DNA from 3 places in the Lysinibacillus capsici genome. Region 2 is predicted to be linked to each of the others. Evidence: riboswitches for the same ligand, from Rfam matches in the RefSeq annotation. Region 2 holds a riboswitch; each other region holds the start of a gene.
What was found. A riboswitch is a leader RNA that binds a small molecule or an ion and turns the genes downstream of it on or off. The one in region 2 is predicted to bind S-adenosylmethionine.
Positions count from the first base shown of each region.

Region 1 (10,640 bases), 2.0 Mb from region 2:
CTTTCTATCATTTATTTCGTATATTAACAACATTACTATAGTAATAAATGTGACTAAACAATATCTAAACATAAATAGACGTCATAAAAAATACATAGTTTCTCATCAATTTAACTACAAATAAAAAAGAGTACATAAGTCGTTAAACTTATGTACCCTTTTTATTTGATTCTTATTTTACCGGTACTACTGCACCTTTCCACTCTTCTAAAATGAAGTCTTGGATTTCTTTAGATGTTAATACTTCTAATAATTTTTTAATTTCAGGTTTTGTTTCATCACCTGCACGTACAGCGATAATGTTAACATATGGAGATTCTTTATCTTCAAGAGAAATAGCATCTTCAATTGGGTTTAATCCGTTATCGATGGCAAAGTTAGAATTGATAAGCACTGCATCGCCTTCATCATTTTCGTACATTTGTACAAGCATTTCTGGTGCAGTGTTTGCATCGAATTTAAAGTTTTTAGGATTTTCTTCAATATCCTTTAATTCTGCTGCTGTTTTATCAATGCCTTCTTTTAATTTGATTAAGCCTTTAGCCTCTAATAATGACAGCATACGACCATGGTCAGATACTGAGTTAGAAAGTAAGATTGTTGCGCCTTCTGGCAGGTCTTCTAACGTTTTATATTTTTTTGAGTAAATACCGATTGGTTCAATGTGAACGCCACCTGCATTGACGAAATCATAGCCATTGTCTTTAATTTGTAGCTCTAAATAAGGGATGTGCTGGAAATAGTTTGCATCAATATCTTTTGACTCTAAATTTTGGTTTGGTAGAACATAATCTGTATACGTTTCAATTTCAAGGTCAATGCCTTCTTTAGCTAAGATCGGTTTTGCTTTATCTAAAATGACTGCGTGTGGTGTATTAGAAGCACCTACTTTTAATGTTACATTTTCTTTGCTATCTGTTTGATCACCTGATGCTGATTTTTCATCTTCTTTTTTATCTGTACCGCAAGCTGCTAATGCTAGTACAAGTATGGATAAAAATAATCCTGCTAATAACTTTTTCATTTATGACACTCCCTTTTATTTGTTTAAAATATGTTAGCGGTAAGAACCGAAATAACCTCTTTTTCTTGCTAGCGTTTATCAATTTTCTCGGTAATTAAATCACCAATCCATTGAATAATAAATACGACTACTAAGATCAAAATAGTTGCCATTAATGTCACATCTTGGCGATTTCGCTGGAAGCCGTCTAAGAAAGCTAAGTTACCAAGACCCCCTGCACCAATAATTCCTGCCATCGCAGTATAACCTACAAGAGCAACAGCCGTTACAGTGATACCAGAAATCAAGGCTGGTAATGATTCAGGAACCAATACTTTCCAAATAATTGTAGAAGTTTTCGCCCCCATTGAACGAGCTGCTTCAATCACACCTTTATCAATTTCACGTAACGCAATTAATACCATACGAGCATAAAACGGTGCTGCACCGATAATTAATGCAGGTAACGCCGCATTCGCTCCTCGAATTGTACCTAGTAAAAATTTCGTAAATGGAATTAATAAAATAATTAATACGATAAATGGAATGGAACGGAAAATATTTACGAGTGATCCTGTTAAAAAGTTAACGATTTTATTTGCCCATAACTGATTGGGACTAGTTAAAAATAGAACAATACCAATGACTAACCCAAGAATAAATGTCACAACCGTTGATATAGCTGTCATGTATAATGTTTCATACGTAGCTTGCCACATATTTTCCCAGTCTACATTCGGAAAGAGATTAGTTAGCATTTTCAATCACCTCCGTCTGTACTTCCACTGTATTTAAATAACGAAGGGCTTCAGTGACGTTTGTCTGAGAGCCATCAATTTGCACAATCAATGTACCATATGCACCATTTTTTGTTTGCGAAATATTTCCGTGAACAATACTTACTTCTACATCAAATTGTTTCACAAGATGTGAGATGACAGGCTGTTCTGTTTTTTCACCAACAAAAATAAGTTTGACAAGTTGCCCAGTTGGATAGTTTGTTTTAATTTGTGCTACCGTATCTTGTGTTTCCTTAGTGTCTGTAATTTGAGATACAAACTTCTTAGTAATAGCTGCCTGTGGGGCTTGGAAGACTTGCAATACCTCACCACGTTCCACAATTTCGCCTGCCTCCATCACCGCTACACGATGACAAATTTTGCGAATGACATGCATTTCGTGGGTAATCAGGACAATCGTTAAGCCTAAGCGTTCATTTATATCTACGAGTAAATCAAGAATAGCATCCGTTGTTTCAGGATCGAGTGCGGAAGTCGCCTCATCACATAGTAAAACCTCTGGATTATTCGCTAATGCACGTGCAATTCCAACACGCTGCTTTTGTCCACCAGAAAGCTGGGATGGATATGCCTTATCGCGCCCTTCTAAGCCTACAAGGGCAATCAATTCCTTCACACGTGCTTCACGTTGAGCCTTTGGGAAGCCTGCGATTTCTAGAGGGAATGCAATATTTTCGGCAACTGTTCTCGACCAAAGTAAATTGAAATGCTGGAAAATCATACTTACCTTTTGTCTAGCCGCTCTAAGCTTTTGCCCTTTTATCGATGAAAATTCTTGATTGTTCACCGTTACTGTTCCTGCTGTCGGTTTCTCTAAACCGTTTAATAAACGAATCATGGTACTTTTACCAGCACCACTATAGCCGATAATGCCAAAAATTTCACCTTTATTAATAGTAAGGTTGACGTCTTTGACTGCCGTTAATTCGCCATTTGCTGTTTTGTATTTCTTTGTAATATTTTGAAGCTGGATCATAGCGAATACTCCTTTTCTCATATAGAAAACCCCTTCACTCACAGACAAGTAGAAGGGGTCACGTATGATACGTTAAACCGTTCTCTCATCTTTCAAAGAAAAATCTTTGAGTGATTTGGCACCTTTTCACATTGTGATGGTTGCCGGGCTTCATAGGGCACTTCCCTCCGCCACTCTTCATAAGAGTTCGATATATTTAATGTTTTAGTAATATATTTGATACTTTACCACGCTAGTAAAGTTCAGTCAATTGATTTTTTTAACAATTCATATAAAAATGGTACGGATTGAAAGGCATAAATTTTTTCTGTCACTTTTCCGCCATCACTGATGAGTAGACATGGAACACTTTCAATTTGATGCTCATAGGCAATGTGTTCCAAAAAGTTGATATTTGCTTTCCCAATTTGTAGCTGTGGCAGTAATTGTTCAATAACGGACATCATTTTAGATGCCACTGCACATGTTCCACACATCGGTGTATATAAATAAAATGCAGTTCTCTCTCCCGACTGTTTAGCCGTTTCCCACTGCTCTGTTGACCATTCTTCCATTTACTCACGCAACCTTACAAAATATATTCATTATGGATTGAAAAATGTGCACGCAGTAAAATCATCGCTAGGACTTTTCTTGGTGTCGTTTCTACTTCCTTGTATGTTGGCATTGTGCGCAGATGCTCAGCTTCTGGATAATGTCTGTCCATTAATGCACGTAGCTTATCCCCAGAAGTATCTGCATCAAAAAAAGTAAATAGCTCACAGCCCTCATAGGGATCCAGTAGTTCTTCTAATTGATGCACACCAATTGTACCATTCGTACATAGTATTGTAACATTCTCATTCAAAATAGGCTCAATTTGTAGCTTATCTGAACGCCCTTCTACTATCAAGCATTTTCCCTCGAACATTACGCCACCTCCATTTAGAGATCCCCACTTATAAGTCATTATATAACAAAAAACGCCGGTAGTTGCCGACGTTTTTCGATTATGGCTTGTCTTATTCAGCGATCATTTCTTCGTATTGCTCTGCTGTCATTAGTTTCTCAACTTCTGATGCATCAGCAGGCTCAACAACGATCATCCATGCTTTTTCATATGGTGATTCATTAACGAATTCTGGGCTATCTTCTAAATCTGCATTTACTTCCACTACAGTACCTGAGATTGGTGCATATAATTCAGAAACAGTTTTTACTGATTCTACGCTACCGAATGGATCATCTGTTTTGATTTCGTCGCCAACTTGTGGAAGCTCAACGAATACGATATCTCCTAATTCAGATTGTGCGAAGTGAGTAATACCAATACGTACTTTTCCATCTTCTACTTTTACCCATTCATGTTCTTCAGAGTATCGTAAGTCTTTAGGTGTGCTCATGCAAAAAACCCCTCCATAAATATGTAATATATTCACTTTCAGTGTGCCATACTTCTCCTCTAAATACAAGGTTTAATACGGTTATTTCCAAGCTTGCTCAAAATCTACTTCTTTAAAACCTAAAGTAACTTTTTTTCCATCTGTGACGATGGGACGTTTAATTAACATACCATCTGAAGCTAATAACTCAAGCTGCTCATCCTCCGTCATTTCGGCTAACTTGTCCTTTAAGCCAAGCTCACGATATTTCATACCTGAGGTATTAAAAAATTTCTTCAAAGGCTGTCCGCTAGCCTGCCAAATAGCTGTTAATTCTTCTTTAGTGGGAGGTTGCTCTGCGATATGTACCTCTTCATAGGAAACCTCATGCTCATTTAACCACTTCTGTGCCTTTTTACATGTTGTACATTTCGGATAATGGAAAAATTGAATCGTCATTACAATGCTCCTCTTCTGTCTTTTTCTGTAGTATACCATCATAGTTGTTTTGAATGGTGAACTTCACTCTTTATTGTAAGTTTATCCACCAGTTGTGCAAATTTATCCGCTCCTTTTACGATTATCCATCTCATATAAAAAAACCTAGCTATCTTTTGCAGATAGCTAGGTTAAATTTGCACTAAACAATATATTTTTCAGCATCAATTAATTTAACGGAAGCCTCACGCTTCTTCACAATTAGATTGTATGGATTATTACGCGTTAGCTTACGCAGTGCAGATAATGTCATACGGGCTGCATCGCCATCTGCTGATGCAAGAATTGTGTCTTTTGCTTCCTTTTCGATTTCTGCGAATGCTTCTTGGCAGAAAATTTGTGTGTATAGCAATTTTTGATGTGCTTTTTCAACACCGTCACGAGCAATTGCCTTCTCTGTACGTAAGACAGCTGATTCCATTGCAAATAATTGGTTAGCTATATTCGCAATGTTTACCAATACTTCTTGCTCTTGATCAAGCTTTGCACCAAAGCGTTGGGCTGCTAAGCCTGCAGCTAAGACAGCAATTTTCTTGGCATTTTTCACTAAATATTTTTCTTGTGCTAACGGCTCTGTACCGATTTCCTCTGGCATTAGCATAAGCAGCTCTTGCTGTAAATTTTGAGCCACTTGTAATAATGGCAGCTCACCTTTTAGCGCCTTTTTCATAAATGTACCAGGTACAATCATGCGGTTAATTTCGTTTGTACCTTCAAAAATTCGATTAATACGAGAATCACGGTAAATACGCTCTACCTCATACTCAGCCATAAAGCCATAACCGCCATGAAGTTGGACAGCTTCATCAGCAATATAGTCTAATGTTTCTGAACCGAATACTTTGGCAATAGAGCATTCAATCGCATATTCGGCGATCGCACCTGCAATTACTTTTCCTTGCTTTTGCTCTTCCAGGCTTAACTGGCTTAAGCGATCCTCAAATAGTCCAACAGTACGATAGTTTAATGATTCAGAAGCATACAATTGAGAAGCCATTGTTGATAATTTTTCTTTTGTCAGATTGAAATCAGAAAGCTTTGTCTTAAACTGCTGACGTTGGTTTGTATACTGAATAGCTAACTCCAATGCACGCTTCGATCCGCCAATTGTGCCCACACCTAGTTTATAACGACCAATGTTTAAAATATTGAACGCAATGATATGCCCACGACCAATTTCGCCTAATAGATTTTCTACAGGTACTTCCGCATCTTCCAATACTAATGTACGAGTTGATGATGATTTAATCCCCATTTTCTTTTCTTCAGGACCAACTGAAACACCATTGTAGGCACGTTCTACGATAAAGGCAGAGAATTTATCGCCATCAATTTTTGCGTAGACCACAAATACATCAGCAAAGCCTGCATTCGTAATCCACTGTTTTTCACCATTTAAAATATAATGTGTGCCAGCTTCATTTAATTTTGCAGTCGTTTTTGCACCTAGAGCATCTGAACCTGAACCTGGCTCTGTTAATGCATAGGCAGCGATTAATTCACCTGAAGCAAGCTTAGGTAAATATTTTTTCTTTTGATCTTCATTACCAAATAGAACAATTGGTAATGACCCAATACCAACATGAGCACCATGTGTGATAGAGAAACCACCTGCAACAGACATTTTTTCAGCGATTAAAGCGGAAGAAACTTTGTCTAATCCAAGCCCTTCGTATTCTTCAGGCACATCTGCTCCAAGTAAACCTAATTCGCCTGCACTTTTTAGGAGACGCACTGAATGTTCAAATTCATGGTGCTCTAAATTTTCCACTACTGGTAAAACTTCATTTGTAACGTATTCCTCTGTTGTTTTAGCAATCATTTTATGCTCGTCAGTGAAATCTTCCGGTGTAAATACACGATCTAATTCCACATCTTCAATAAGAAATCCGCCGCCTTTAATGAAATCAGTTGTTTTTTCAGTCATGATTAATTCCTCCCAATATATCTTTTTGTTAGTTGATTCCCCTAATGATCATGTATAGAAAAGCTTGACGTATACAATGTTCGGAGGCAACCGTAAACAGTACACCTCAAGCTGATCTAGCAAAAATTATAGAATTTCAAATACACCAGCAGCACCCATGCCGCCACCAATACACATTGTCACTACGCCATATTTCTTCCCTTGACGCTTCAATTCATGAATTAGCTTTAATGTTAAAATAGCTCCCGTTGCGCCTAGTGGATGCCCTAATGCAATCGCTCCACCATTGACATTGACTTTCTCTTGGTCGATGCCTAAATGACGTACTACCTGTAATGACTGTGAAGCAAATGCTTCATTGATTTCCCATAAATCAATATCTTCGATGGATAAACCTGCAATTTCCAACGCTTTTGGCACTGCCACGATAGGCCCGATACCCATTACTTCAGGAGGTACACCGCCAACTGCAAAGCCTAGGAATTTTGCCATTGGTGTCAGTCCATGCTTGTCAGCTTCTTCACGATCCATTACTAGTACAGCTGCTGCACCATCGGAAGTTTGAGAGGCATTACCCGCCGTTACACTGCCTTTTACGTGGAAAGCTGGACGCAATTTTGCCAAACCTTCAACTGATGTACCTGGACGTACACCTTCATCCATACTAAATGTGAATTTTTTCACCTGTGGTTTATTGTTATCGTCTACGTAATGCTGTTCCACTTCGATTGGTACAATTTCATCATTGAATTTACCTTCTTTAATTGCCTTTTCAGCAAGCTCGTGCGAGCGAACAGCAAAAGCATCTTGATCTTCACGACTAACATTATATTGACGAGCTACTTCCTCAGCTGTATGCCCCATGCCCATATAATATTGTGGAGCCGTTTCTGCTAAAGTCGGATTTAAACGTGGTGTATTCCCTACCATCGGCACCATACTCATAGATTCTACACCACCAGCAAGAATTGCCTTTGAGTGTCCTAACATAATTCGCTCTGCTGCATAGGCAATTGCCTGTAAACCTGATGAGCAAAATCTGTTAATTGTCAGAGCAGGGGTTGTATCTGGTAATCCAGCAAGTGCCCCAATACTACGTGCTACATTCATTCCTTGCTCTGCTTCAGGCATTGCACAGCCTAAAATTAAATCATCAATTGGCCCTTCATAGCCTGCTCTTTTCAATGTTTCCTTGACTACAACAGCACCAAAATCATCTGGTCTTACTGTTGCTAAAGAACCTTTTTTTGCTTTTCCAATTGGAGTTCGTGCTCCTGCTACAATAACGGCTTCACGCATCGTATTAATCCCCCTTTGTTTCATGTGCAAGATTGATCTATTTCGTCAATTAGTTACGAAGTGGTTTACCTTTTAACAGCATGTGTTGCATTCTTTGCTGTGATAGCGGATCAGCAACAAGACTAAGGAATGCCTCACGCTCTAAGTTCAATAAATATTGCTCATCGACTAATGTGCCGTACGGAACTTTTCCACCTGCAATAACATAAGCTAATTTTTTAGCAATTTTTAAATCATGTTTGCTAATAAAGCCTGACTCAAACATCCCTTGCGCACCGATGAGTAATGTACCATAGCCTGATGCACCGACCACTGGCACTTTAGTTGGTACAGGTGGTTGATAGCCCGCTTCGTAAAGTGCTAAGGCCGCCTGCTTCGCATCATACAATTGATGATCTGGATTAACTGAAATACCATCCGCAAAGTTTAGGAAATTATTTTCACGTGCTTCCTCACCAGATGTTGAAACCTTCGCCATCGCAATTGTTTCAAATACTTTATTAGCAATATGTTGATAGTCTACCTCTACGCCGTTTGGTAAGCCCTTGAGGAATTTTTGATAGAGCGCTTTATTTCCGCCACCACCCGGGATTAATCCAACCCCTACTTCCACTAAGCCCATATATGTTTCCATTGTTGCTTGAATATGTGCTGCTGGTAAGCAAACCTCTGCTCCCCCGCCTAATGTCATGGCAAACGGTGCTGCTACAACAGGCTTACGTGAATATTTAATTTTCTGCATAGCATCTTGGAATGCCTTAATGACGAAATCTAGCTCAAATATATTATCATCCTGTGCTTCTACTAAAATCATTCCTAGATTAGCCCCAACACAGAAGTTTTTCCCCTGATTACCGATGACTAAGCCCTTATAGTTAGCCTCTACTTCATCTACCGCAAAGTTAATCATTTGGATAATATCCAAACCGATTGCATTGGATTGCGAATGGAACTCAAGTAATGCAATTCCATCCCCTAAATCTATTAAACTAGCACCTGTGTTTGATTTAATCACACCATGCTTTTTCTTATAACGTTTTAAATTAATCTCTTTTTCATTGACTGGCACTTTCACATATTGTGAACCATTATAGTAAGCTAAATCTCCGTCTAATTCTGTATAGAATGTCTCCACGCCATTTGCTAACATCTCTTTGACAAATGCAGGTACCTCTCGGCCCTCAGCCTCCATTTTCGCCACAGAATCTTTTACGCCTATAGCATCCCATATCTCAAATGGCCCTTGTTGCCAGCCGAAGCCCCATTTCATCGCGTTATCAATGGCTACGATATCATCTGCAATCTCCCCATGTAGCTGTGCAGAATAAAGGAGCGTTGGTGCAAAAATCCCCCATAATAGCTCGCCTGTACGATCCTTTGCATAGGTTAACGCCTTCACTTTATTGGCCAATCCACGAGTTTGTTTTGCCATTTCAATAGAAGGTGTTTTTAATTTTTTGGCTGGACTATACGTTAAGGTTGCTGGATCAATCTCATGTATCTCTTTTCCTTGTTTTAAGAAGAAACCTTGACCCGATTTTGCACCTAACCAACCGTTAGTGACCATTTTTTGTAAAAATTCAGGTACTGCAAATACTTGCTGCTCCTCACCTGTTGTTTGATCGTAAACATTTTTCGCTACATGAATGAATGTGTCTAAACCAACTACATCTAGCGTACGGAAAGTTGCAGACTTTGGACGGCCGATAAGCGGACCTGTTACAGAGTCTACCTCACCAACAGAGTAACCACCTTTTAACATTTCCTGTAAAGTGATAAGTAGACCATATGTTCCGATGCGGTTGGCAATAAAGTTTGGTGTATCTTTTGCAAGTACAACTCCTTTACCAAGCACATCTTCCCCAAACGTTTTCATGAAGCTAACTACTTCAGGAGCAGTTGTATTGGCAGGAATCACTTCTAATAATTTTAAATAGCGAGGTGGGTTGAAAAAGTGTGTGCCAAGAAAATGCTTTTGAAAATCAGCTGAACGTCCCTCTGCCATTGCATTAATGCTAATACCAGATGTATTTGAACTAATGATTGTTCCTGGTGAACGAACTGCGTCAATTTTTTCGTACAGACTTTGTTTAATTGATAAGTTTTCTACAACAACTTCAATAATCCAATCTACATCTTTTAGTTTCCCTAAATCATCCTCAAAGTTGCCAACTGATAGTAGTGATAAATTTTTCTTAGAAGTAAGTGGTGCTGGCTTTTGCTTTAATAACTTTTGCAAAGCTCCGTTTACAATACGATTTCTAACAGCTGGATGCTCTAAAGAAAGGCCCTTTACTTCTTCCTCTTGCGTTAGTTCCTTTGGTGCAATATCCAATAGTAATGTTGGTATACCGATATTTGCTAAATGTGCTGCAATTCCAGAGCCCATCACCCCAGAACCTAGAACAGCTGCTTTTTTAATGTTGTAAGTCACAAGCAATTCCCCCTTATTCTCCCATTGAATGAATAGCCATTCATTTTTTGGCCAAAAAAATATCAAGTGTACCTTAGTAAATTTTTTGTCCTTTTGTTGAAAGAGATTCCCTCCACTCAACCAAGCACGACTAAGGTTTATCTTCGTTCCAAAATGACACTTCTCAATGAATGAAGATAAAACTACTTTTCTGTTTTTAGTGTAGATTATTTTGTCTAATTTAGCAATCTTTTTTCAACAATTATTTTTGCAGTATACATCTTTTTTTGTTTTTAACGAGCTAAAAAAGGACAAGAGGTAGCGATCGAAACGGCCAAACAGAAAACTTTCAGATTGCGAGAA
Region 1 is NZ_CP084108.1:3,743,491-3,754,130, forward strand. It holds gene LCP48_RS18545 (MetQ/NlpA family ABC transporter substrate-binding protein) at 173-1,024, opposite strand; gene LCP48_RS18550 (methionine ABC transporter permease) at 1,093-1,761, opposite strand; gene LCP48_RS18555 (methionine ABC transporter ATP-binding protein) at 1,751-2,779, opposite strand; SAM riboswitch class I at 2,862-2,965, opposite strand; gene LCP48_RS18560 (thioredoxin family protein) at 3,022-3,333, opposite strand; gene LCP48_RS18565 (toprim domain-containing protein) at 3,348-3,689, opposite strand; gene gcvH (glycine cleavage system protein GcvH) at 3,781-4,161, opposite strand; gene LCP48_RS18575 (arsenate reductase family protein) at 4,243-4,599, opposite strand; gene LCP48_RS18580 (acyl-CoA dehydrogenase family protein) at 4,781-6,565, opposite strand; gene LCP48_RS18585 (acetyl-CoA C-acetyltransferase) at 6,692-7,864, opposite strand; gene LCP48_RS18590 (3-hydroxyacyl-CoA dehydrogenase/enoyl-CoA hydratase family protein) at 7,914-10,298, opposite strand.
Region 1: linked by a shared signal. The riboswitch ahead of LCP48_RS18555 (methionine ABC transporter ATP-binding protein) and the one ahead of LCP48_RS08480 (YezD family protein) in region 2 are both predicted to bind S-adenosylmethionine.

Region 2 (10,640 bases):
CGTATTGATCAATTTCTATCGATTGCTTGTCATTGATTACGACCGTAGATGTTGGATTTTCCACAATGGCAGGACCTGTAATGACATAGCCAGGTACTAATTTTTGTTGGTCATAGACATTGACCGTTACCCAACCTGTTCCCTTCACATATAAATTGCGTTGTGCCTTGATACATGTGGAATTGTCAATATGAGAGAAGTCTAGCTCTTTGAATTGAACCGCCTCATCTTTCCCGTAGATTGTAAGATGTAAGTTCACTAACTCAATTGGTGTAGCTGGTAAATCAAAAGAAAACTCTTGTTTATGTTTGATGTGGAAGGCTTCAGCTAATGCAAGTAACCCCTCTTCATCAAGCAAAATAGCTGATGCATTTAATTTAACGGCATGCTCTTGACCTTTGTAGCGTAAATCATAATTAATTTCAAAATAATAATGATCCTTTGATAATGGTGCATCTGCATAGGCAGTGGCAATCACTTGATCAATATTTTCTTGAATAACCGCAAGATGATCTTTGTCAAAGTTCATTAAACTTGTTTGAATGTAATCTTGTCGATATTCGGTCATCATCATTCCTAATGCTGAGAAGACGGATGAGCCATAAGGAATAATGACTTTTTTCATACCAAGTTCTTCTGCTAAATTCATCGCATGTAGTGGACCACCACCACCAAATGCCACCATTGTAAAGTCTTCAGGGTCGTAGCCTTTACGAATAGAGATCAGCTTCAGTGCATTTAACATATTAGAGTTTGCAATATCTAAAATACCTTGTGCTGCTTCTTCTGCTGACACATTAAATGGTTTCGCAATGCCTTCAATAAGAGCCTCCTCCACTTTGTCAATGGATACTGGGTTATCAAAGTTTTCTAAGGATAATCTTCCTAAATAAACATTGGCATCTGTAATTGTTGGCTGTGTATTCCCTAAGCCATATGCTACAGGCCCTGGATTTGCCCCAGCAGAATCTGGTCCAACCTTTAATGAGCCAAACTGATCTACACGTGCGATGGAGCCACCACCATTTCCGATTTCCACAATATCCACTACAGGTGTTTTAATTGGATAGCCCGCAAATTTTTCATTTCTTTCAATATAGTAATCTGTTGTGACATTGACTTTGCCATCTGTAATAAGCGAACATTTTGCTGTCGTCCCACCAACATCAAAAGCTATGATATTCGATTCATTTAAAAGTTGGCCTAATTTAGCTGCCCCAAACATCCCTGCTACAGGTCCAGATTCAACGAGGTTGATTGGTAGCTCCATTGCTTTATCAAAGCTTGTAGTCCCGCCATTCGATTGCATAATTTTTAAATGGTCTGTAATGCCAATTGTGCTTAATTTCTCTTTTAGACTTTTTAAGTAGGCATGTGCAATTGGCTTTACATAAGAATTAAGGACTGTTGTGTTTGTTCTTTCATACTCACGGTATTCTTTAATCGTTTCACTTGAAAGTGTGATATATACTTCAGGCCAAATTTTTAAAATGGCTTCTTTTAACTGTTGTTCATGAATTGGATTTTTATAGCCGTGTATTAAGGAAATGGCAATCGCCTCAACACCTAACTCCTTAAATTTATAAACGATCTCGTCAACTTCCTCGGTATTAAGCGCTTTCATAATATTTCCTTTAAAATCAATTCGCTCATCGATTTCTTGACGTAAATAACGCTCTACAAATGGTTCTGGCTTTTTATATTTAAAGTTATATAAGTCTGGCCGATTTCCACGAGCAATTTCTATAACATCACGGAAACCCTTTGTTGTAATTAACCCAACTACGCCCCCTTTTCTTTCCGTTAATGTATTGATGATAACCGTCGATCCGTGAATAAATGATTCAATGAAAGAATCTTCCGTTACATGTCGTCCTAATACATTTAATATGCCATCCTCAAAGTGACCAGGTGTCGTATGTCCCTTATCAAAATGAAGATTTCCTTTTTCATCTGTGAAAACTAGGTCAGTAAAAGTACCGCCAATATCTGTTGCGATTTTCAAGACTTCATCCCTCCGTGTTCCTATTATCGGTACAGTGTTCCGAATTAGAATTAAATAAATTATATTTAAAAGAAAAAGAAAATTCAATGTATTTTTTAAATAAAAATTCATTTGACAATTGTCCTTCCTTGTAAAAATCAGCTCTATCTTTCCAATATCAGATAAATATAGATAAAAAATACCAAACACATTTCTATAAGGAAAGTTCTCATGATTTTTGTGAACATAAAAAAGATCCTAGTTTTCACTAGAATCTTAAAAAAATTAATTTTTTCGAATTTTTACTCAAGGGGTGGATAAAGTAATCACCCTAAATTTTACTTTTATACCATATTTGCATTGTAAACAATTGATGATTCTAGAACGATACTTACCAAAATTATCAAAAAAAGCTGCCCATTTAAGTTAGGCAGCTTTAATATCGTTTAGAACAATCCTACCGCATGTCCTTCATTATCGACATTCATGCGTAGAGCAGCTGGTGCTTTTGGAAGTCCTGGCATTGTCATAATATCGCCAGTTAGACAAACTAAGAAGCCTGCACCAAGCTTTGGAATCACTTCACGAATTGTAATGGTGAAGCCTTCTGGTCGACCAAGTAAACTTGGTTGGTCTGATAAAGAATACTGGGTTTTCGCCATACAAATTGGAAGAGAGTCCCAGCCGAATTTTTCGATTTGGGCAATTTGTTTTTTGGCTTGGTCTGTAAATTGTACATCTTTCCCGCCATACACCTTTTGCACAATCGTACGTACCTTTTCTTCAATCGACTCTGTGACATCATATAAAGGAGAGAAGTTGTTTTCTTCCTCTAGCACAGCTAGTACTTGCTCAGCTAAGGCTAGACCACCTTTACCGCCCTCTTCCCAGACATTCGTACGGGCAATGCGAACATGATTTTCTTGACACCAGTTCAGAACGGCTTCTAGTTCAGCCTCTGTGTCCGTGATAAAACGATTTAAGGCAATAATTGGTTCAACGCCAAATGTACGAACTGTATCTACATGTTTAGCTAAGTTTTCAATTCCTTGTAGGAGTGCTTCCACATTTTCACCTACAAGAGCTGTTTTCGGAACACCACCATGCATTTTTAATGCACGAATTGTCGCTACAATGACAACTGCGCTTGGTTTAAAGCCTCCCTTACGAGCTTTAATGTTCATGAATTTTTCAGCACCTAAATCAGAGCCGAAGCCCGCTTCTGTCACCACAATATCAGCTAGCTTACGAGCGGTTTGTGTCGCCATAATAGAATTACAGCCGTGGGCAATATTCGCAAATGGACCACCATGGATAATAGCAGGTGTTCCCTCTAATGTTTGAACTAGGTTTGGCTTAAAGGCATCTTTTAATAATAGTGTTAAGGCACCCTCTACCTGTAAATCACGCACAAAGACAGGCTCACGCTCGAAAGTATAGCCAATCACAATACTAGCGATGCGCTCACGTAAATCCTCAATGCTTGTTGCTAAACAGAATACTGCCATAATTTCAGAGGCAACCGTTATATCAAAGCCGTCCTCACGCGGCATGCCTTGAACAGGACCACCTAATCCCACCACTACTTTACGAAGGGCACGATCATTTAAGTCCATGACACGCTTCCAAATAATGCGTCGTGGATCAATGTTAAGTGTATTTCCTTGGTGGATATGATTATCAATAAATGCGGATAAAGCATTGTTAGCTGTTGTAATCGCATGAAGGTCGCCAGTAAAATGTAAATTAATATCCTCCATTGGTATAACTTGTGCGTAACCTCCGCCAGTTGCGCCACCTTTTACGCCCATGACTGGACCTAATGATGGTTCACGTAATGCGACCATCACCTTCTTATCTAATTGATGAAGGGCATCTGCTAGTCCAACAGTCACAGTCGACTTTCCTTCACCAGCAGGGGTTGGACTTATAGCTGATACTAATACTACCTTTGCATCCTCACCCTGAGCAATAATTTTTAATGGGTCGATCTTTGCTTTGTAGCGTCCATACTGCTCAAGAGCATCCTCTGGAATACCCGCAGCATTGGCAATTTCCGTAATAGGTTTGATCACTGCTTGACTAGCGATTTCTAAATCTGATAATGGTTGATTTTTCGTTGTCATTTGGCATCCTACTTTCTATGTTGTTCATTTCCATTATAGTCTTAATTGTGAAAAAAAAGAAAGCCAGATATACAAGCATTTCGTCAATCAATTGACATCTTTGCTCAATTCCTGTATGTTCTAAGAGAAAATGCATTTTTTTCACATTTTCACAATGAGAGCACCATTTATTTAACTTTATTTTACATTCAAGCGCATTGGAGGCGAATGCTTATGCAACAGGGGATCGTAAAGTGGTTCAATAATGAAAAAGGTTATGGCTTTATTGAATGTGATGATGGCGAAGATGTATTTGTTCATTTTACGGGCATCCAGGAGGAAGGCTTCCGTACACTTGAAGAAGGTCAAAAGGTTTCATTTGATGTTGTGGAAGGCAATCGTGGACCCCAAGCATCAAATGTTGTAAAACTATAAGCATAATGGGGCTATCCATGTAGTTCCAGATTAGCAGCGGATTAGGAAATGCATCGTTTTCCTCATCTGCTTTTTGTGTTGTTTTATAAGCTGAATGCCTCCTCCATGTTATAATAGAAGTAATTATACGTAAGGAGGGATTTCGATGCATAAACAAAATAAACCCATGACTGAAGTTATTTTGAAGCATAAAGAACGACAAAGTGTAGCAGAATTTGCGGCAACACTGGAAACGATTGCAAAAAAGCTTAAAGAAAATGGTGAATTCACTTTTGTTCAAGGCACAGAGCCAACAGTTGTCAGCCCAAGTGAACAGCTCAAAATCGAATACTCCTATACCAAAAAGGGCGACAAGCATTCATTTGAAATTGAGTTTGATTGGTATACAGGTACAGAAACACCGAAAAAAATGACCATCGAATAACAATTGGCAACGAAAATCCACTTCTCAGATGAAGTGGATTTTTCCATACTGTTGAATAAAGATCATGTCACTAGCTAAAACCTTTTAGCAAGGTGAAGGATTGTTTTCGCTCCAGAGCCTCCTCTGTAACGCTAAATCCCCTAGGAATGACGCTGCACTCCAATCAACCATTCTAAAAAAGTGGCTTTTGTTTTTTCATAGTAGAAAAGTGATGAGTGACAACACCTCTCGATAAATGAGTAGTGAACACCTTTGCTAAAAGTTAGTGGATTGTAGCGATAGCGGAGGAAGCGGCCCGCTAACAGGAAAGCAAGTAGCCTGCATCAGAAATTCTATGGATGTTCTTGTTTTCGACACTATGTAAAGTGGCTGGGCAAAAGTGTTTCAGCCAACAAAAATACCGAACTATCCACTGAAATGCTCACGAAGTGTTTTGGAATAGTTCGGTTTTTCTAGTTATCATGTTTTGTTAATTTAAAGATTATTCGGCTTAATGAAGGTCCCAGTTAGTTATGGCCCAGCCTTTTCTCCTTATCGATTTATCCAATAAAAAGCACCAGGGCAAACTAATGTTTCTTTTGTTCGTTTAGGATCCTTTAATGTCACACCAAATGGTCCCTCTTTGACATGACCGAGTGTCATTGTCATCGCACTCTCTTCCTTATAGAAATCTAAACGCATATTCGGTAGCTGTAGTGACATATACTGCTCATATTGCGTAGGCTCTGGTAGCTGTAACACATCTTGCCACAGCTGTACTGTTGCCTGCATGTCCTTGACGTAGAATTGGACGGATTCCATCGTTATAGCCTGTTTGACATCAATGGCACCACTTGCTTTTAATTGAACAAAGCGTTCTTCATCTTCCTCCGCCCATTCAATCAAAAATGGAAAATCAATTGGCAGATCTGGCTTACCAAAATGCAGTAGCTTCCATTCTACCACCGTGCCATCTGGTCTTGTTCTGCTACATGCATCAGGTCCATATACTTCATAGCCCAATGCTCGCAATCGTCGAGCCTCTTCCTCAATATTTTTTGTGCGCAGAGCAATTCGAGAAAATCCCTGGCGCTCTTGATCACGTTTAAACGTATAATGTAGGGAATATGGGTATTGTGCCGCTTGCTCAAATAAATCACGATCATAGATAGCAATTTGTTCAATATAGCTTAAGCCAAAGTAGCTTAACGTATTATAAGTCCCCCACATCGTGTGCTGCCCACCATTCACTGTATGGACATTTCGTTTATTGAAGAAAACCTTTATATTTTCTGGTGATTCCACTTGATGAACCAGATGATCAAAATATAAAGTCATGGCCATTCCCCTTTCTTTCCCCATTACCTTTACCTGTATGTTTGATTAGTTTAAAATTTACTCAAGAAAAGGAGTTACTAGTAGGATATGAAAAAAAGTTTCGTTTACCTACAAACTCCGTTCACTAATTTCATAAAGAGGTGATTTGAATGACAGATTTAGTAGCTGCTTTTAAATTGGCATTAGGTAATTACCCTACAGGCGTAACAGTTGTCACGACATGTTATGACACAAAACCGATTGGCTTAACCGTCAATTCCTTTGCATCTGTTTCAATCGACCCGCTCCTTATTTTGTGGTCACTCGATAAAAAATCTCAGCTCCATCCCTATTTCACGACTGCGCCAAATTTTGTGGTCAATATTTTAGCGAGTGATCAAGAGCATTTATGTACACTATTTGCTAGTAAAATCCCTGATCGCTTTGCACAAGCAACATGGTCCACTTCCTCTTTAGGACTACCGATTTTACATGATACAGCAGCTAATTTACAATGTAAAACATTTCAGCAAATCGATGCTGGTGACCATACCATTTTTATAGGGCAGGTCGTAGATATTACAAATGCTCAAAAAGAGCCCTTGCTGTATCATCGCCGTCATATCGGTCCCATACCAAAAAGCTTTTATAGCTAGCCTTTACACAAAAAAAGGGCCACTTGTAAGCACAGGAAATCCTTCATGCTTATAGGTGGCCGTTTGACATAAGTTCTACTGAAATCATGGTTATTTTTTCTGCGGAAATCTCTGCTTTTCAAGCCTATTAATTTGCACAATCACACCATCTTGAATCGTAATATGCACTTCACCAAATTCAAGATTTTGAATCGCCTTCGCAATTGCCTCTAATTTCTTATCATCTACTTTTACTGACTGAGCCATACGATACACCCCTTCTTTTTTATCCTTATTGTTCATAAAGAGGCCAACGCATCAAACTGATTGATAGCCCCTCCTATCTCTCAGACACCATCTGTTGGATTTGGCACCTGTTTTTCGGTTGCCGAGGCTTCATTGGGCCAAGTCCCTCCACCTCTCTTGATAAGAGTACTGCGTTTCTTGAAAATAATTCTATAATTCTGCTATAGGAATGTCAATACAAAATATTAGAAAACCTAGTTGAATACTATGCAATATGTCGTTTAGATTAAAAGACTCCCTATACCTAAAGTATTTTATGCCTAGTCAGTGAGAAATAGATGGCACTCCATTAATTTATTACAAGCTCCATTTCCTCATCATGAATTCAAGTGGGCCTCGATGATGTTTAGCCCTCCACCATACTGAAACAAAGACACATCCTAAAAAATAACAGCAGGCATACAGCATGGAAAAAGCAAGTGTTTGGTTCTCCAGCTTTTGGCAAATAATTAGTATTCCAATGCCTATAACAACATGGCCAACATAATGCGTTAAAGACATTTGTCCTGTTAATATGAAAGATTGAATAACTTTATTTTTACATGTCTCTACAAGATAGATGGAGCCCACAATGATGACAATAGCCGAAGCCGAATTAGATAGGACATACATCATATTCGGTGGAATCGGTCCTGTATCAAATAAATACAATGCACTCTCTACATCTAATAAATGAATGGTTGTCATCTTAATGAATAACGTTGAACAAGTCTCAGTCATGATGACTAGCAATAAACCTGTCACCAGTAAGTTTTTTTTTAATGTATGATTTGTTAAATCTAATGTGCCTATCACCATACCTATCAGAAAGAAGCAAATCCAGGGGAATAGAGGGTGATAGCCATTAAACATCAAATTTCTTATAAATCCAGCTGGTGTCCAAAAATCAAGATACTCTAGTAACACATATGTTGGATGCCAACCAGCAAGGTAATTAAATTGAATTTGGAGCCATTGTGAAAGGATAAGGATGGCACCGATTATGAAGATCATCATTTTCTTGGATTGGGCAATCAACCAAGCAGCAACAAACATATACACGCCATAATAATGTAATATATCTCCTGTCCAGCCGATCGCATATAATAGTATCCCTATCGTAAATAACAAAAGCGCCCTCTTCCACAAAGTAAGTCGATTTTGACGAAGAAGGATTGGGTCCTTACTCTCTCTAGCCTGACGAGTCATGAAGGCTGTCCCTATTCCTGCTAGCATGACAAATACGGCTGAAGCACGTCCCTCGAAAAGATGTTGGAAGGCAATTAACCATGTTGAACCATTCGTTGTAGAACCTGTTATAACGCCAAAATTGACAATGAACATGCCAAGCATGGCGAGAGCTCTTGCAAAATCAAGACCTTCAATGCGCCGATCATCATTTCTTTTTGTCATCTTTGCCCCCTTGAATAACGCTATGTACAGCCTCCTTCCAAATAGCCCTATAGTTCAATTGGTTGCCTGTTAACATGAAATTACCGATATTATCATAGACCAGGGCTAGCATCTGTGCCTTCGCTTCTATATGGGGAGTATCCTCTAACACGCCTAGCTGTACGCCATATCGTAGGATAGTAACAAAGCTTGTTAAAAAGCTGGTTTCTAGCTCTACTAATTGTCTTTTATAGTTTTCATCGCGAGCCGCTAATAGTACATATTGATTAAATATTTTATTAAAATAAGGGTCCTTGTCCTGTGCCTCAATAGATTGATAGCCTAGCTTAAGTAATTCCTCCTTAAAATTAGCGGAAGAAAGCTCTTTATAATCCACAGCGACATCATGTTGAATTTCTTTATACAATTCATCAAATATGAAAGCGATTAATTGATCTTTTGATTGAAAATAATAGTAAATGGCTGGTTTTGAAATACCGACCTCTGTAGCAATCATTGCTAAGCTTGTTTTTTCAAAACCATTTTCCGCAAACATCCCATAAGCAATTTCTATAATCTTTCGAAAAGTTTGTTCTTTATTTCCCATTATTACCCTCCTTTTTTACCGAACGTTAAGTAAATATTATAGGATGCTAACCTTTTAGGCAAGAAAAAACTGCGTAGAACTATTTCTCTACACAGTTCACATTTATTGATTTTGTAAATACATCATTAAAGCTTCTGCTGTTTTTTGCTTGCCCATTACTTTAAGAGGCTGTCCATCAGCAGGTACAATCCAATGAGGTTCATCCCCCCCATATAAAGACTGAGAGCTATTTGCTACCATAAATTGTGCATTGGCTGTTTCCATACGCAGTCTGGCACGAGCTAACAAGAATTCCTCATCATTCGTTGCTTCGAGCTTAAAGCCTACTAACGTTACATTCGGTTGCCATCCCTTAATTTGACCTAATACTTTTGGTGCTTTTTTAAAATGAATAATAGGTGGTTCGTCAGAAGGCATTTTCCCCGTTTCCTCCATTAAATTACCTGATTGATCATATACTTTGTCAATGACCCAATCAGAGCCCGCAGCCGCCATAATAACGATATCGACATGTTGTTGTTGAACTGCATGACGCACCTTTTGTCCTAAATCCTCTATGCCTTCAAATTGTATCAATGTCATATCATTTTGGTTTTCTGGGAGCTGTGCAAAGTAACCATGCATGTATACTACGTTAGCGCCAGTAGCCAGCGCCGCCTCTGCTAAATAACACCCCATTGTGCCTTTTGATAAATTCGTATGACCTCGTACACGATCCCATTTTTCAAGTGTTCCCCCACTTGTAATGAGTACGGTTTTGCCCTGTAATGTCCCCATACACTCACCTATTTTCTGAAATATATACAAATACTATTTTAACGTAATGTAAGGATAGGCTTCAATAGCCACTATTTTAGGGAGCTGTTTTGTTCTTTTAGCCAAGCACTTAATATCTCTGCAAATTTCTTTGTGACGGGCGAAGCATGGTGTTTCATGGCAATACCAATCGTTCGGTAGCCACCTTGCTTTAATGGAATCGCTCTCAATGTTGGCGGTAAATTTTGAATAACCAACTGAGGTAAAATACTGATCCCTAAATGATGAGAAATCATGGAAAGAATCCCTACCTCCTCAGAAAGCTCAAAGCGGATATTCGGCTTGACATGATATTGCTCTAATAGCACCTTGACATCATTTGTCCCTTTATAGGAAGTCATAATAAATGGCATATCCTCTAAATCTACGATATCAATTTCTGTCTTATCAAACAATGGACTTTTATCCGAAACAATACATAATAATGGGTCTTGTTGGAGCTCAGTGAACTGATATTGCGCTGACTTTTGACCATTCAAAAATCCTGCTTCTACTTCACCACTTAAAAGCCATTGTTCAATTTCATAGTAATCTCCCTCTCGTAACTCCACCTGTATCCCTGGAAATTGATTATCCATAATTCGAACAATTTCTGGCATCCAATTGGAAGAAATACTCGATATCACACCAATTCGAACCTTACCCCGTGTCACGCCATGAA
Region 2 is NZ_CP084108.1:1,781,390-1,792,029, reverse strand. It holds gene LCP48_RS08510 (hydantoinase/oxoprolinase family protein) at 1-2,005, opposite strand, end outside; gene LCP48_RS08505 (formate--tetrahydrofolate ligase) at 2,431-4,110, opposite strand; gene LCP48_RS08500 (cold-shock protein) at 4,324-4,524, shown strand; gene LCP48_RS08495 (amphi-Trp domain-containing protein) at 4,670-4,948, shown strand; gene LCP48_RS08490 (VOC family protein) at 5,480-6,265, opposite strand; gene LCP48_RS08485 (flavin reductase family protein) at 6,415-6,900, shown strand; gene LCP48_RS08480 (YezD family protein) at 6,991-7,146, opposite strand; SAM riboswitch class I at 7,217-7,312, opposite strand; gene LCP48_RS08475 (DUF418 domain-containing protein) at 7,483-8,577, opposite strand; gene LCP48_RS08470 (TetR/AcrR family transcriptional regulator) at 8,561-9,163, opposite strand; gene LCP48_RS08465 (phosphopantothenoylcysteine decarboxylase domain-containing protein) at 9,266-9,940, opposite strand; gene LCP48_RS08460 (LysR family transcriptional regulator) at 10,012-10,640, opposite strand, start outside.

Region 3 (10,640 bases), 780 kb from region 2:
TATCCATTTTACACGGATTTAGGAACAGGCAATCCAGACTCCTTTAAGCGAGCCTATCATTATGAGGAGGTATTGGTGGATACATCCAAAACAAAGCTTATTCAAGGCTTCTACGATGAAAAAAATGCGGAAGGCTTACAGTCTATATGGAATGCATTAATTTATACGCATCATCGACCAAACGAAGGAAAATATGAAGAATATGTAGAGGATATGCTTACACAGCGCAATTTAGCAGAAGTATATCATGCGCTCAATACATTTAACATAAGCGCTGTTGATAATGAGGTGGCAAAAGGCTCTCGGGAGGCCATGTTGCTTCATATCCCAATTTTAGTGCTACGAGGGGATCGTGATTTGGTGATTACAGAGGAAATGAATGCAGAGTTATTACAGGATTTAGGCAAAACAGCACAGTTTGTAGGTCTAAAAGACTGTGGGCATTCACCGTTAATCGATGATTTAGCACAATTGACAGCTGAAATTGAAGCTTTTTTAGAAATTGGAGGAAGACAGTATGCGTTTGAACAATAAAGTGGCTATCATTACTGGGGCTGCAAATGGTATTGGCTATGCGGCTGCTGAACGTTTTATCGAGGAGGGGGCATGGGTGTTTATCGCCGATTTTGACGATAAAGCAGGCATTCTAGCAGCACAACAACTAGGTGAAAATGCTGTATTTATACAAGTAGATGTTGCAAGTAGAGAGAGCGTTAAACAGCTGGTGACGGCAGTGATCGAACAGGCAGGACGGATTGATATTTTAGTGAATAATGCGGGGATTACACGAGACGCCATGCTGACAAAAATGACGGAGGATCAATTTCAGCAGGTGCTAGATGTCAATTTGACAGGTGTCTTCCATTGTACACAGGAGGTCATTCCCTATATGGCGGCAGCAGGTGGAGGCAAAATTATAAATACATCCTCAGTTAGTGGAGTATATGGCAATGTTGGTCAAACCAATTATGCAGCGACAAAAGCAGCGATTGTAGGTATGACAAAAACATGGGCGAAGGAATTAGGGCGTAAGGGGATTAATGTTAATGCAGTGGCACCTGGCTTTACAGAAACAGATATGGTCAAAAAAATGCCTGAAAATATTTTGGCTCAAATGCGATCAATCGTCCCCCTACAACGTTTAGGGACACCACGTGATATTGCCAATGCCTATTTATTTTTAGCATCTGATGAGGCCTCCTACGTTCATGGGCATACTCTGCATGTGGATGGCGCAATTATGATGTGATAGGGGGTAGTCAAGATGTTTGTTGAGCAAGAATGGATTTTAAAACGTGCAGCTTTAACACCTCACCACATCGCCTTGATTAATTTAACATCAAAGGAGCAATGGACCTACCAGCAATTATCTGAGGAAATCGGCAAATGGAGTCAATTTTTCGAGCGTCAGCAGCTACAAAAAGGAAGTAGAGTCGCTGTTTTTGCGAAAAATCATATCCAATTGTTTGCTGTTTTATTTGCCTGTGGGCTACGTGGGCTCATTTATGTACCGTTAAATTGGCGCTTAAGCAAGGAGGAGCTAACACAAATTTTGGCGGATGCGACCCCTGCTATCCTATTATACGAAGAGGATAGTCATTGTCCCTTGGTTTTAGAAAAAATGTTTTCACTTCACGTTAGCCAGCATGAGAAGGAGATACAACCAAGTAGGCAAGACGTGGATGTGGATGATCCGTGGTTAATGATTTATACAGGAGGCACGACGGGTCAGCCAAAGGGGGTAGTGCTATCCTTTTTGTCGGTCAATTGGAATGCCATGAATACTATTATTAGCTGGGGTCTACATGCTCAAGATCGGACATTAAATTATATGCCGATGTTTCATACTGGTGGCTTAAATGCTTTATGCATTCCCTTACTGATGGCGGGAGGAACCGTCATTATTGGCGATAAATTTGATGCAGAAGAGGCTCTCCAAGCAACGAACCAATATCAAACGACCATTTCGCTTTTTGTGCCAACCATGTATCAAGCAATGATTGCTACGAAGTATTTTCAGGAAAATCAATTTCCTTCTATGAAGGTATTTTTATCTGGCGGTGCCCCGTGCCCTCATCCTATTTATGATGCTTTTTATAATAAGGGATTATTTTTTAAAGAGGGATATGGTTTAACAGAAGCAGGACCCAATAATTTTTATATTGACCGAGAGCGTGCCTATGCAAAAAAGGGGGCTGTCGGGAAAAGTATGCAATTCAATGAAGCGAAAATCATCAATCTTACAGGAAAAAGTTGTGCACCTGGAGAAGTAGGAGAGCTATTGGTAAGAGGGAAGCATATGTTTCGCTTTTACTGGAATAACAAGCAAGAAACCGCCAATATCCTGCAAGATGGCTGGTTGAAAACAGGGGATTTAGCGATGATGGATGCGGATGGCGATTTTTATATCGTTGGGCGTAGAAAAGAAATGATTATTTCAGGTGGTGAAAATATCTATCCTCAGGAAGTAGAACAATGTCTACTACGGCATCCAGATGTGCGGGAGGTGGCCGTGATTGGTGTAGGTGATGACTATTGGGGTGAGATCGTGACAGCTTTTATTGTTTGTCCCCATCAGGTAGCCTCTCTATTAGATGATCTTAATGAGCTATGTCATCAACAATTAGGTCGTTATAAGATTCCAAAACAAATGATTTTCTTAGACGAACTACCGAAAACAAGCGTTGGTAAAATCGATAAAAAGGCATTGTATAGGCTTGTCGACTCATCTATCTGTTAAGTATGATGAGAAGGAAGATACGCTAGTCTTTCTAAATCCGAAATAAGAGAGGGACACATAAATGGCCCACGCATTAGTTATTGGTGGAACAGGGCAATTGAAGCTCCATGCTCGTTTGCAATAAAGACAAGTTTTATGATGGAAGAAGGTCATGCGAGATGGCTGACGCATGAGGAAATATCGCAAGGTGTCATTGTTGCCATTCAACAGGATCCACCTATTCATATCGTCGGGACGCTTCAACCTTGGGCAAAGCGACCATTATAAACTAACTAACCTTCGTCTAACTAGATGGACGAAGGTTTTTACATATTTCCATTAGCAGTTTGTTTTAGATGTCTACATAATTGTGAGGGAAAGTTAGGTTTGTGTGAAAAACGTCAGAATCAGCCAACTTTTTTCTCCTTACATTTTACTTAGTATAACAAAATCATTTCTATATAACTTACCCTTATTTATTCACATCTCTTCCCATCAGACCGACATATCAGTAAAATAGAGTAGGTAAGGGGGATTACATGTGAAAGATCAACGCTTTAAAATAGCGCATCGAGAGGCGCTTATCGGAATTGGACTCGTCCTTGTCAACTTTGCGATTTGGTTTGGCTTTGCCTATGGATTAGGTTCAGGAGATCCAAAAAATTACACGTATGTATTTGGTTTTCCTGCCTGGTTTTTCTATAGCTGTATCGCTGGGACAGGTTTTATGATCCTTCTTATCTGGATTGTGATGAAACTCTTTTTCAAAGAGGTACCATTTGATGATGAGGAGGTGGATCGCTAATGCATTGGCAAGTTGTATTTCCATTGCTATTATTTTTAATTATTATATTTGGAATCGGTATTTGGGCCAATAAGCATGTACGCTCCTCTAATTCATTCCTACAGGAGTATTTCCTAGGTGGTCGTGAAATGGGTGGTTTTATCCTTGCGATGACGATGATTGCTACATATGGCAGTGCGAGTAGTTTTATCGGAGGACCGGGTGTAGCCTATACAAAAGGACTTGGGTGGGTATTACTGGCAATGGCTCAGCTACCAGCAGGTTATTTTGTGCTCATGATATTAGGGAAAAAATTCGCCATTATTGCTCGTCGTTACCAGGCCATTACGTTAATCGACTTTTTACGCGAACGCTACAAAAGCCATGTCATTGTTATTTTATCAGCCATTAGCATCATTGTTTTCTTATTTTCGGCTATGATGGCTCAATGGGTTGGGGGGGCACGCTTAATTGAGTCGTTAACTGGCTTAAGCTACACTGCAGCACTGTTTATTTTTGCGATTTCCGTGTTAGTATATGTGATTATTGGAGGTTTCCGTGCGGTTGCGCTAACAGATACGGTCCAAGGTTCCATTATGGTGATTGGTACAATAATTTTATTAATCGGCACGATTGTGGCAGGTGGAGGCATCGACAATATAATGGCCTCACTGGTTGCTGAAAATCCTGACTTTGTGTCACCATTTGGCGCACAAGGAGATTTAACACCTTTGTATGTCTCGACATTTTGGATTCTCATCGGTGTAGGGGTTGTAGGACTTCCGCAAATTGCGGTTCGTGCGATGAGCTATAAGGATTCCAAAAGTATGCATCAAGCGATTCTTATTGGCACGATTGCCATAGGGACAATCATGTTTGGCATGCATTTAATTGGGGTGTTAGCCCGACCTGTCATACCTGGCATTGAAATTGGTGATAAAGTCATGCCGCTCCTGACATTGAAGGTATTACCGCCATTTTTAGCAGGAATCGTTTTAGCTGCACCAATGGCTGCGACAATGTCAACGGTTAATGCTTTACTAATGCTTGTCAGCTCTACAGTTGTCAAAGACATCTATTTAAATTATATGAAGCCGAAAGCTAGTGATGCAGAGATAAAGCGTGCAAGCTTTATTGTAACAACAGTCATAGGCCTAGCGGTTGTCATCTTTGCACTCAATCCACCTGATTTATTAGTTTGGTTGAACTTATTTGCCTTTGGTGGACTAGAGGCTGTCTTTATTTGGACAGTCGTTTTAGGATTGTATTGGAAAAAAGCGAATAAATACGGAGCGATTGCGTCGATGATTACAGGCATGTTGTTGTACATTATGATTGATCGGTTTTATCCTTCTGTCTTTGGTATGCATACAGTCACAATACCAATTGTCGCATCCTTCTTTATTTTTGTGCTTGTCAGTTTGTCCACTAGTCATAAATTTAAAAACGAAAAGCTTATGATTTAACGCCAAAACGCCACAGATTTCAAATTCTGTGGCGTTTCTTTTAATGCATCATAAAATCATAGGCATTTTTCGCAAGTAATGTCATCGTAACAACAATAAATAGCGTGCGGACAAAGCCACTTCCTTTTTTGATTGCCATGCGTGAGCCAAGCATAGCCCCACCAATTTGCGCAATGCCCATGACTAGACCATAAACATAATGAATTTGACCTAAGTAAGCAAACATACAAACACCAGCCACATTACTCGCCAAATTTAAAAACTTCGCATTACCAGCCGCCTTTAAAAAATCAAAGCCTACCAGTAAGAAGCTAAAGATTAAAAAGGACCCTGTCCCAGGACCAAGAAATCCATCATAAAAACCAATAGCAAATAATAGCAGCATAAATAAAAACAAATGTTTTTTAGATAGATTTTTTACAGTAGCGACGGCACCCCAATCCTTTTTAAAGATCGTATATACCCCAACAGCCGCCAGCATAACAAGCATTAATGGCTTTAGTAATGCTGGATTGATTAGATGTACAGTCCATGCACCACATAATGATCCGATAAATGCTAGCGGAAAATATTTGAGGACAGAGCGAATGTCCAACTGGCCAGAACGATAGAAAGAAATAGAGGAAGTGAGAGAGCCCATAGCTCCTGCTAGTTTATTCGTGGCAACAGCAGCGGCTGGATTGAGCCCTACAAATAGTAAGGCTGGTAGTGAAATTAAACCGCCCCCTCCCACTACTGAGTCAACAAAAGCCGCCAGAAATCCAAATGAAATTAATAGTATGAGAATATGTACATCGATTTCAAACAACATATGACACCTCTTTAGAATTAGTTACTACTGAAATAGTAACTAATTTTATTTACGCTGTAAACCCTATTTTTTCATTGGCAAATCTTCACAAAGGTAGCCTATAATAAAGATAATGGAGGGATTACATGGAGGAATTAATCACCCAGCTGAAAGAAATGGGTTTTACAGAATATGAAGCGAAGGCCTATACGGCACTTGTTCAGCAAAGTCATGTCAGTGCCTATCAGGTTAGTAAAAATTCTGGCATACCACGTGCAAGAGTGTATGATATTTTAAATATCCTTGTAGAAAAGGGCATCGTGTTAAAAGAAGAGACCGCAGAACAAACGACCTATTCGGCAATGCCTGTGTCTGTGTTCTTACAGCAAATGCAACAGCGCTGGGAGTCCAATTTTACGTCTATAAGCGGGAAACTAGAGAAATTAGAGGAAAAAGTGCAGGAAGCTGAGCCTAAAGTGGTCATGCTGAAGGGCAAGGAACCCATTATCAACTATTGTCAGTCACTTCTAAAGAAGGCGAAGAAAAAAGTGATGCTATCGATGTGGGAAGATATGTATGATGCCTTACGTGAAGATTTGCAAGAGGTGGCGTTGCATGTTCCTGTTCATGGCATTACGTTATATGTAGGAGAGCATCTCGCCTCTATTGACCAGCACAGAGCCACACATTATACAAAAAAAGCGTCGACACCGCATTGGTTTATCTTATCGGTAGATGGTCAGGAAATGATTTATGGTCATTCTCCATCTACCCAAGAGACGGCCTTTATCACCAATGATTCGGTTCATATTTATTTGTTAGAGGATTATATATGGCATGATGTACTCATTAATCGGTTAGTAAAACGGGATGATCAGGAGTTAGAAGACTGGATTGCTAAGGAGCGGAAAGCTTTTTTCTTAGAATAGTCGTATAAGGGAAGGGGAGTAACTTGAAAAAATTCGTGTTGCTAGGTTTAATGAGCTTACTCATGCTAGGAGCCTGTCATGCTACACCACCATCCGAACCACCAACGATTCATGAGCTAACGGTTGTCCCAGATAATGTCCAAAAAAATATTGTTTCTAATGACAGAATACAACTATTACATGAAAAGGATGCTCCATATTACCTTGTTTATTATTCAAAAGGGAATGTATTGGCAAGTATTACAGCTGAGGGAAATAGGCTTATCATCCAGTTAGAAGAAGGCAGCGAGCAAAGGAAAGAGGCTCAGCCCTTTGTTTTTCAAATCACCGTCAAGAATCATGAGCTTGATACCATTGATTTGCGAATAAACGGTCAGAGTACGCCCATTGATCGTATGACCATTATGTGATAAAAGAAACCGAAATCTTTAGATGAGATTTCGGTTTCTTTATGAGATGCCTAATAAAAGACTTTGTCTACGTTATATTTAGAGCGGAAAGTATTAATCGCGTATGTTTCGTAAATTTCACGTTCCATTGGATCTTCTACTTCATAGACTTCAATTTTGAACACTTCATCACGATGGTTTTTCATCGGAGATACATTATCCTGGAAATGTTTTTTAATACGTTGACGAATTTTACGTGCTTTCCCAACAAACAATAGCTCATTCTTGTCATTATAGAATAAGAAAATGCCGCCTTTATCACGTGTGATTTTATGGAAGTCAATAAAACCGAAGTAAGGTGTGATTGGCACATCACCTGGTTTTAAATCTTGTTCACGTTGACGGATTACTAGATCTGGTTTTGGAAATTCAATTTTAATCAAACTATTCACGTTCCTCTCTCTTACTAAAAGTATATGGTAACATAATTACGGCATGTTTACCATAAATTTTAAATGTAGAAACACCCCATATAGCAAGCTTAGTGTACATCAAATGAGCAAGGAACATGCACATGAATCACAAAATATAACATTGCGAACAAGATAAAAATTCAAAAAGAAGATGTGAAGATTGACACTTTTACATTGAATGACATTGAAAAGAGGTTATTCTTAATGGATAGCTTCTTTTTGTTTACTTCTTAGATAAAACAATTGTAACACGCTCATTAAATAGTTATTTTTTAATATTCGGTTGTGGTAAAATATAACTGTATTACCAACTATATTGCGAAGGAAGTGACGTAGTGAATAAACTTAAAATGACGCTTTTTTATAGTCTATCAACTGTTTTGATAGTATATTTTGGTGGGAGTATAATATATGGCTTCATTAAAGAAAAAAAAGAGCAAGACAGAGTTGAATATATTGAATCTCTAAATCCTACAGAATTGTTGGTTTATGAGGTGAAAAAAGCCGAGGAAAATGAAGATTTTATAGGGATGAAAGATTTAATAGAAACATATTACATAAAAGAATCAGAAAAAGATTTAAACATATTCAATAATTCTTTGAAAAGTGAGGATTTTGATTATGTCACACAGCAATATAATACAGCGTTAAATCAAATATACTTCACTGAAAACGATGATAAAACTTACAATTTAAATGAAATTATTAAGAATTTAAACACAAAAGATGCCATGCTTGAAGATGGATTTTCAGAGTACTCGAAAATAATTGAAGAAATTGTAAATAATGATGTTTCTAAAAAATTATTCACAGAAGAGTACAATCAAATCAAAATTGCATATGATAAAAATATGGAAGAATTTACAGCAGAATTAGATAAAGAAATAGAAGAGAAAAAAATCTATGATTTTATGGAAGATAAATTTAATCAACTAACAAATTATGGTGATACATATGTTCCAGAAATACATGATCCGCAAGTAGCTGAACTTGCAGCTAGAGAATTTGGTATCACTGCTGAAAAAGCAAATGCCATTTATACTGAAATAGCAATGAATATGTATAAATAACTTAGGGGGAGTTTCCCTCTTTTTTATTTCTAAATGTTATACACTTCTTTTATTCAGAAGTATAAGATATTGAAGATTACATAGATTTTATAAGTAGTGGAATAAACGAATAGGCAATTGTAATACTCCCATATTAAAACTAGTTAGATTCATACAATATTTCATAATTACGGCATGTTTACCATAAATTTTAAATGTAGAAACACCCCATATAGCAAGCTTAGTGTACATCAAATGAGCAAGGAACATGCACATGAATCACAAAATATTCTATGAATTATTGATATTCTAACTAGTTCGTGTTACAATTCAAGATAATTAAATAATCTTATCAAGAGAAGCTGAGGGATTTGGCCCGATGACGCTTCAGCAACCTCTAACAATTGTTAGAAAGGTGCTAATTCCAGCAAAGGATTTTTTCCTTTGAGAGATAAGAGTGGACGTGAAAAAAATCCTTCTCATTCTATCTCGTATGGAATGAGGAGGATTTTTTAATTTCGTTGCATCCTACGCAAGCAAGGTTTGCTAAAAGAGAGTGATTAGAGAGAGGGGAAAGCAAGATGCCAATTAATATTCCGAAAAATTTACCAGCTGGAGAACATTTACGTGAGGAAAAAATCTTCGTCATGGAAGAAGATCGTGCGAAAACACAGCAAATCCGTCCATTAAATATATTAATATTAAATTTAATGCCTGAAAAAGAAAAAACAGAGCTCCAATTATTACGTTTATTGGGGAATACACCATTACAAGTGAATATTACCTTTTTGAATACAGCCACACACGAGTCTAAAAATGTGAGTAAATCCCATTTGCAGCTTTTTTACACAACGTTCAATCAGATTCGACACCGCCGCTATGATGGTATGATTATAACTGGTGCGCCAGTAGAAAAAATGGCTTTTGAAGAGGTCAACTATTGGCAGGAAATTTCAGAAATTATGGATTGGTCTAAAAAGAATGTGACATCTGTGCTACATATATGTTGGGGGGCACAGGCTGCATTGTATCATCATTATGGCATTGGGAAGGTTGAGCTTTCTGCTAAATGCTCAGGCGTCTATTCCCATGTGATTACAGATTTAACTGTAGATTTGGTACGTGGCTTTAGTGATTTATTTACTGCGCCCCACTCACGCTATACATCTGTTTCGATTGACGAGGTTCGCAATCATCCAGATCTACGATTATTATCCTATTCAGAGGATGCTGGGGTATTTATTGTACAATCAAAAGATAATAAAAATATTATGATTACGGGGCATCTAGAGTATGATGCGACAACGCTAGCCGATGAATACAGTCGCGATGTGGCGAAGGGCATAGATATCGCCGTTCCTGTAAACTACTTCCCGAATGACGATCCGACACAAGTGCCGATGAATACATGGCGTGCCCATACGCATCTATTATTCTCTAACTGGTTGAACTACTATGTTTACCAAGAAACACCATATGAATGGGATTTTGTAGATGAAATCGAATATCATATTTAATTAATAAAAAGTCTAATTTCTTTTTAAGCATAGAAGAAATTAGACTTTTTGATTGTCATTTTCTGTTTCCTGCTGAGGTGTTTCGTTATTTTGAGCTTTGGATTTACGATTTCGAATAACTACCACAATCAGCAAAAGTATGGGTAATAAAATGGTGAAGATAAAGGAAAAGATTGGCCAAATTTCATTATTATAATTTGTAGAATGCACAATATCTGGATGAGCAATTTGAGAAAGTCCAATGACAATTATCCCCATCGGTATAATGAGTGGGCGATGATCCTTGATCTTTAAAATTTGTGCGAGGCCAACAACGGTCGTATAGAAATACATAAATGTACGAATATATATAGACGTAATCCACATAAATGCCATAATGATTTCAATGCGCTGTAAAAAATTACCTATGGATATTCTTTGGGCTAAGGCATAGCTAGGAAATGTCCTTGATGCTGTGTTTTCAGGACCTAATACAAGAATCGATAGGACAATCAACGTAACTAAGACGATTCCGCCAAAGATTG
Region 3 is NZ_CP084108.1:2,566,312-2,576,951, reverse strand. It holds gene phaZ (intracellular short-chain-length polyhydroxyalkanoate depolymerase) at 1-534, shown strand, start outside; gene fabG (3-oxoacyl-ACP reductase FabG) at 518-1,249, shown strand; gene LCP48_RS12655 (class I adenylate-forming enzyme family protein) at 1,265-2,740, shown strand; gene LCP48_RS23330 (Rossmann-fold NAD(P)-binding domain-containing protein) at 2,876-3,007, shown strand; gene LCP48_RS12650 (YhdT family protein) at 3,261-3,524, shown strand; gene panF (sodium/pantothenate symporter) at 3,524-4,969, shown strand; gene LCP48_RS12640 (TSUP family transporter) at 5,010-5,780, opposite strand; gene LCP48_RS12635 (TrmB family transcriptional regulator) at 5,906-6,688, shown strand; gene LCP48_RS12630 (hypothetical protein) at 6,712-7,098, shown strand; gene LCP48_RS12625 (nucleotide excision repair endonuclease) at 7,149-7,520, opposite strand; gene LCP48_RS12620 (hypothetical protein) at 7,886-8,620, shown strand; SAM riboswitch class I at 8,946-9,057, shown strand; gene metA (homoserine O-acetyltransferase MetA) at 9,181-10,116, shown strand; gene LCP48_RS12610 (GerAB/ArcD/ProY family transporter) at 10,156-10,640, opposite strand, start outside.
Region 3: linked by a shared signal. The riboswitch ahead of metA (homoserine O-acetyltransferase MetA) and the one ahead of LCP48_RS08480 (YezD family protein) in region 2 are both predicted to bind S-adenosylmethionine.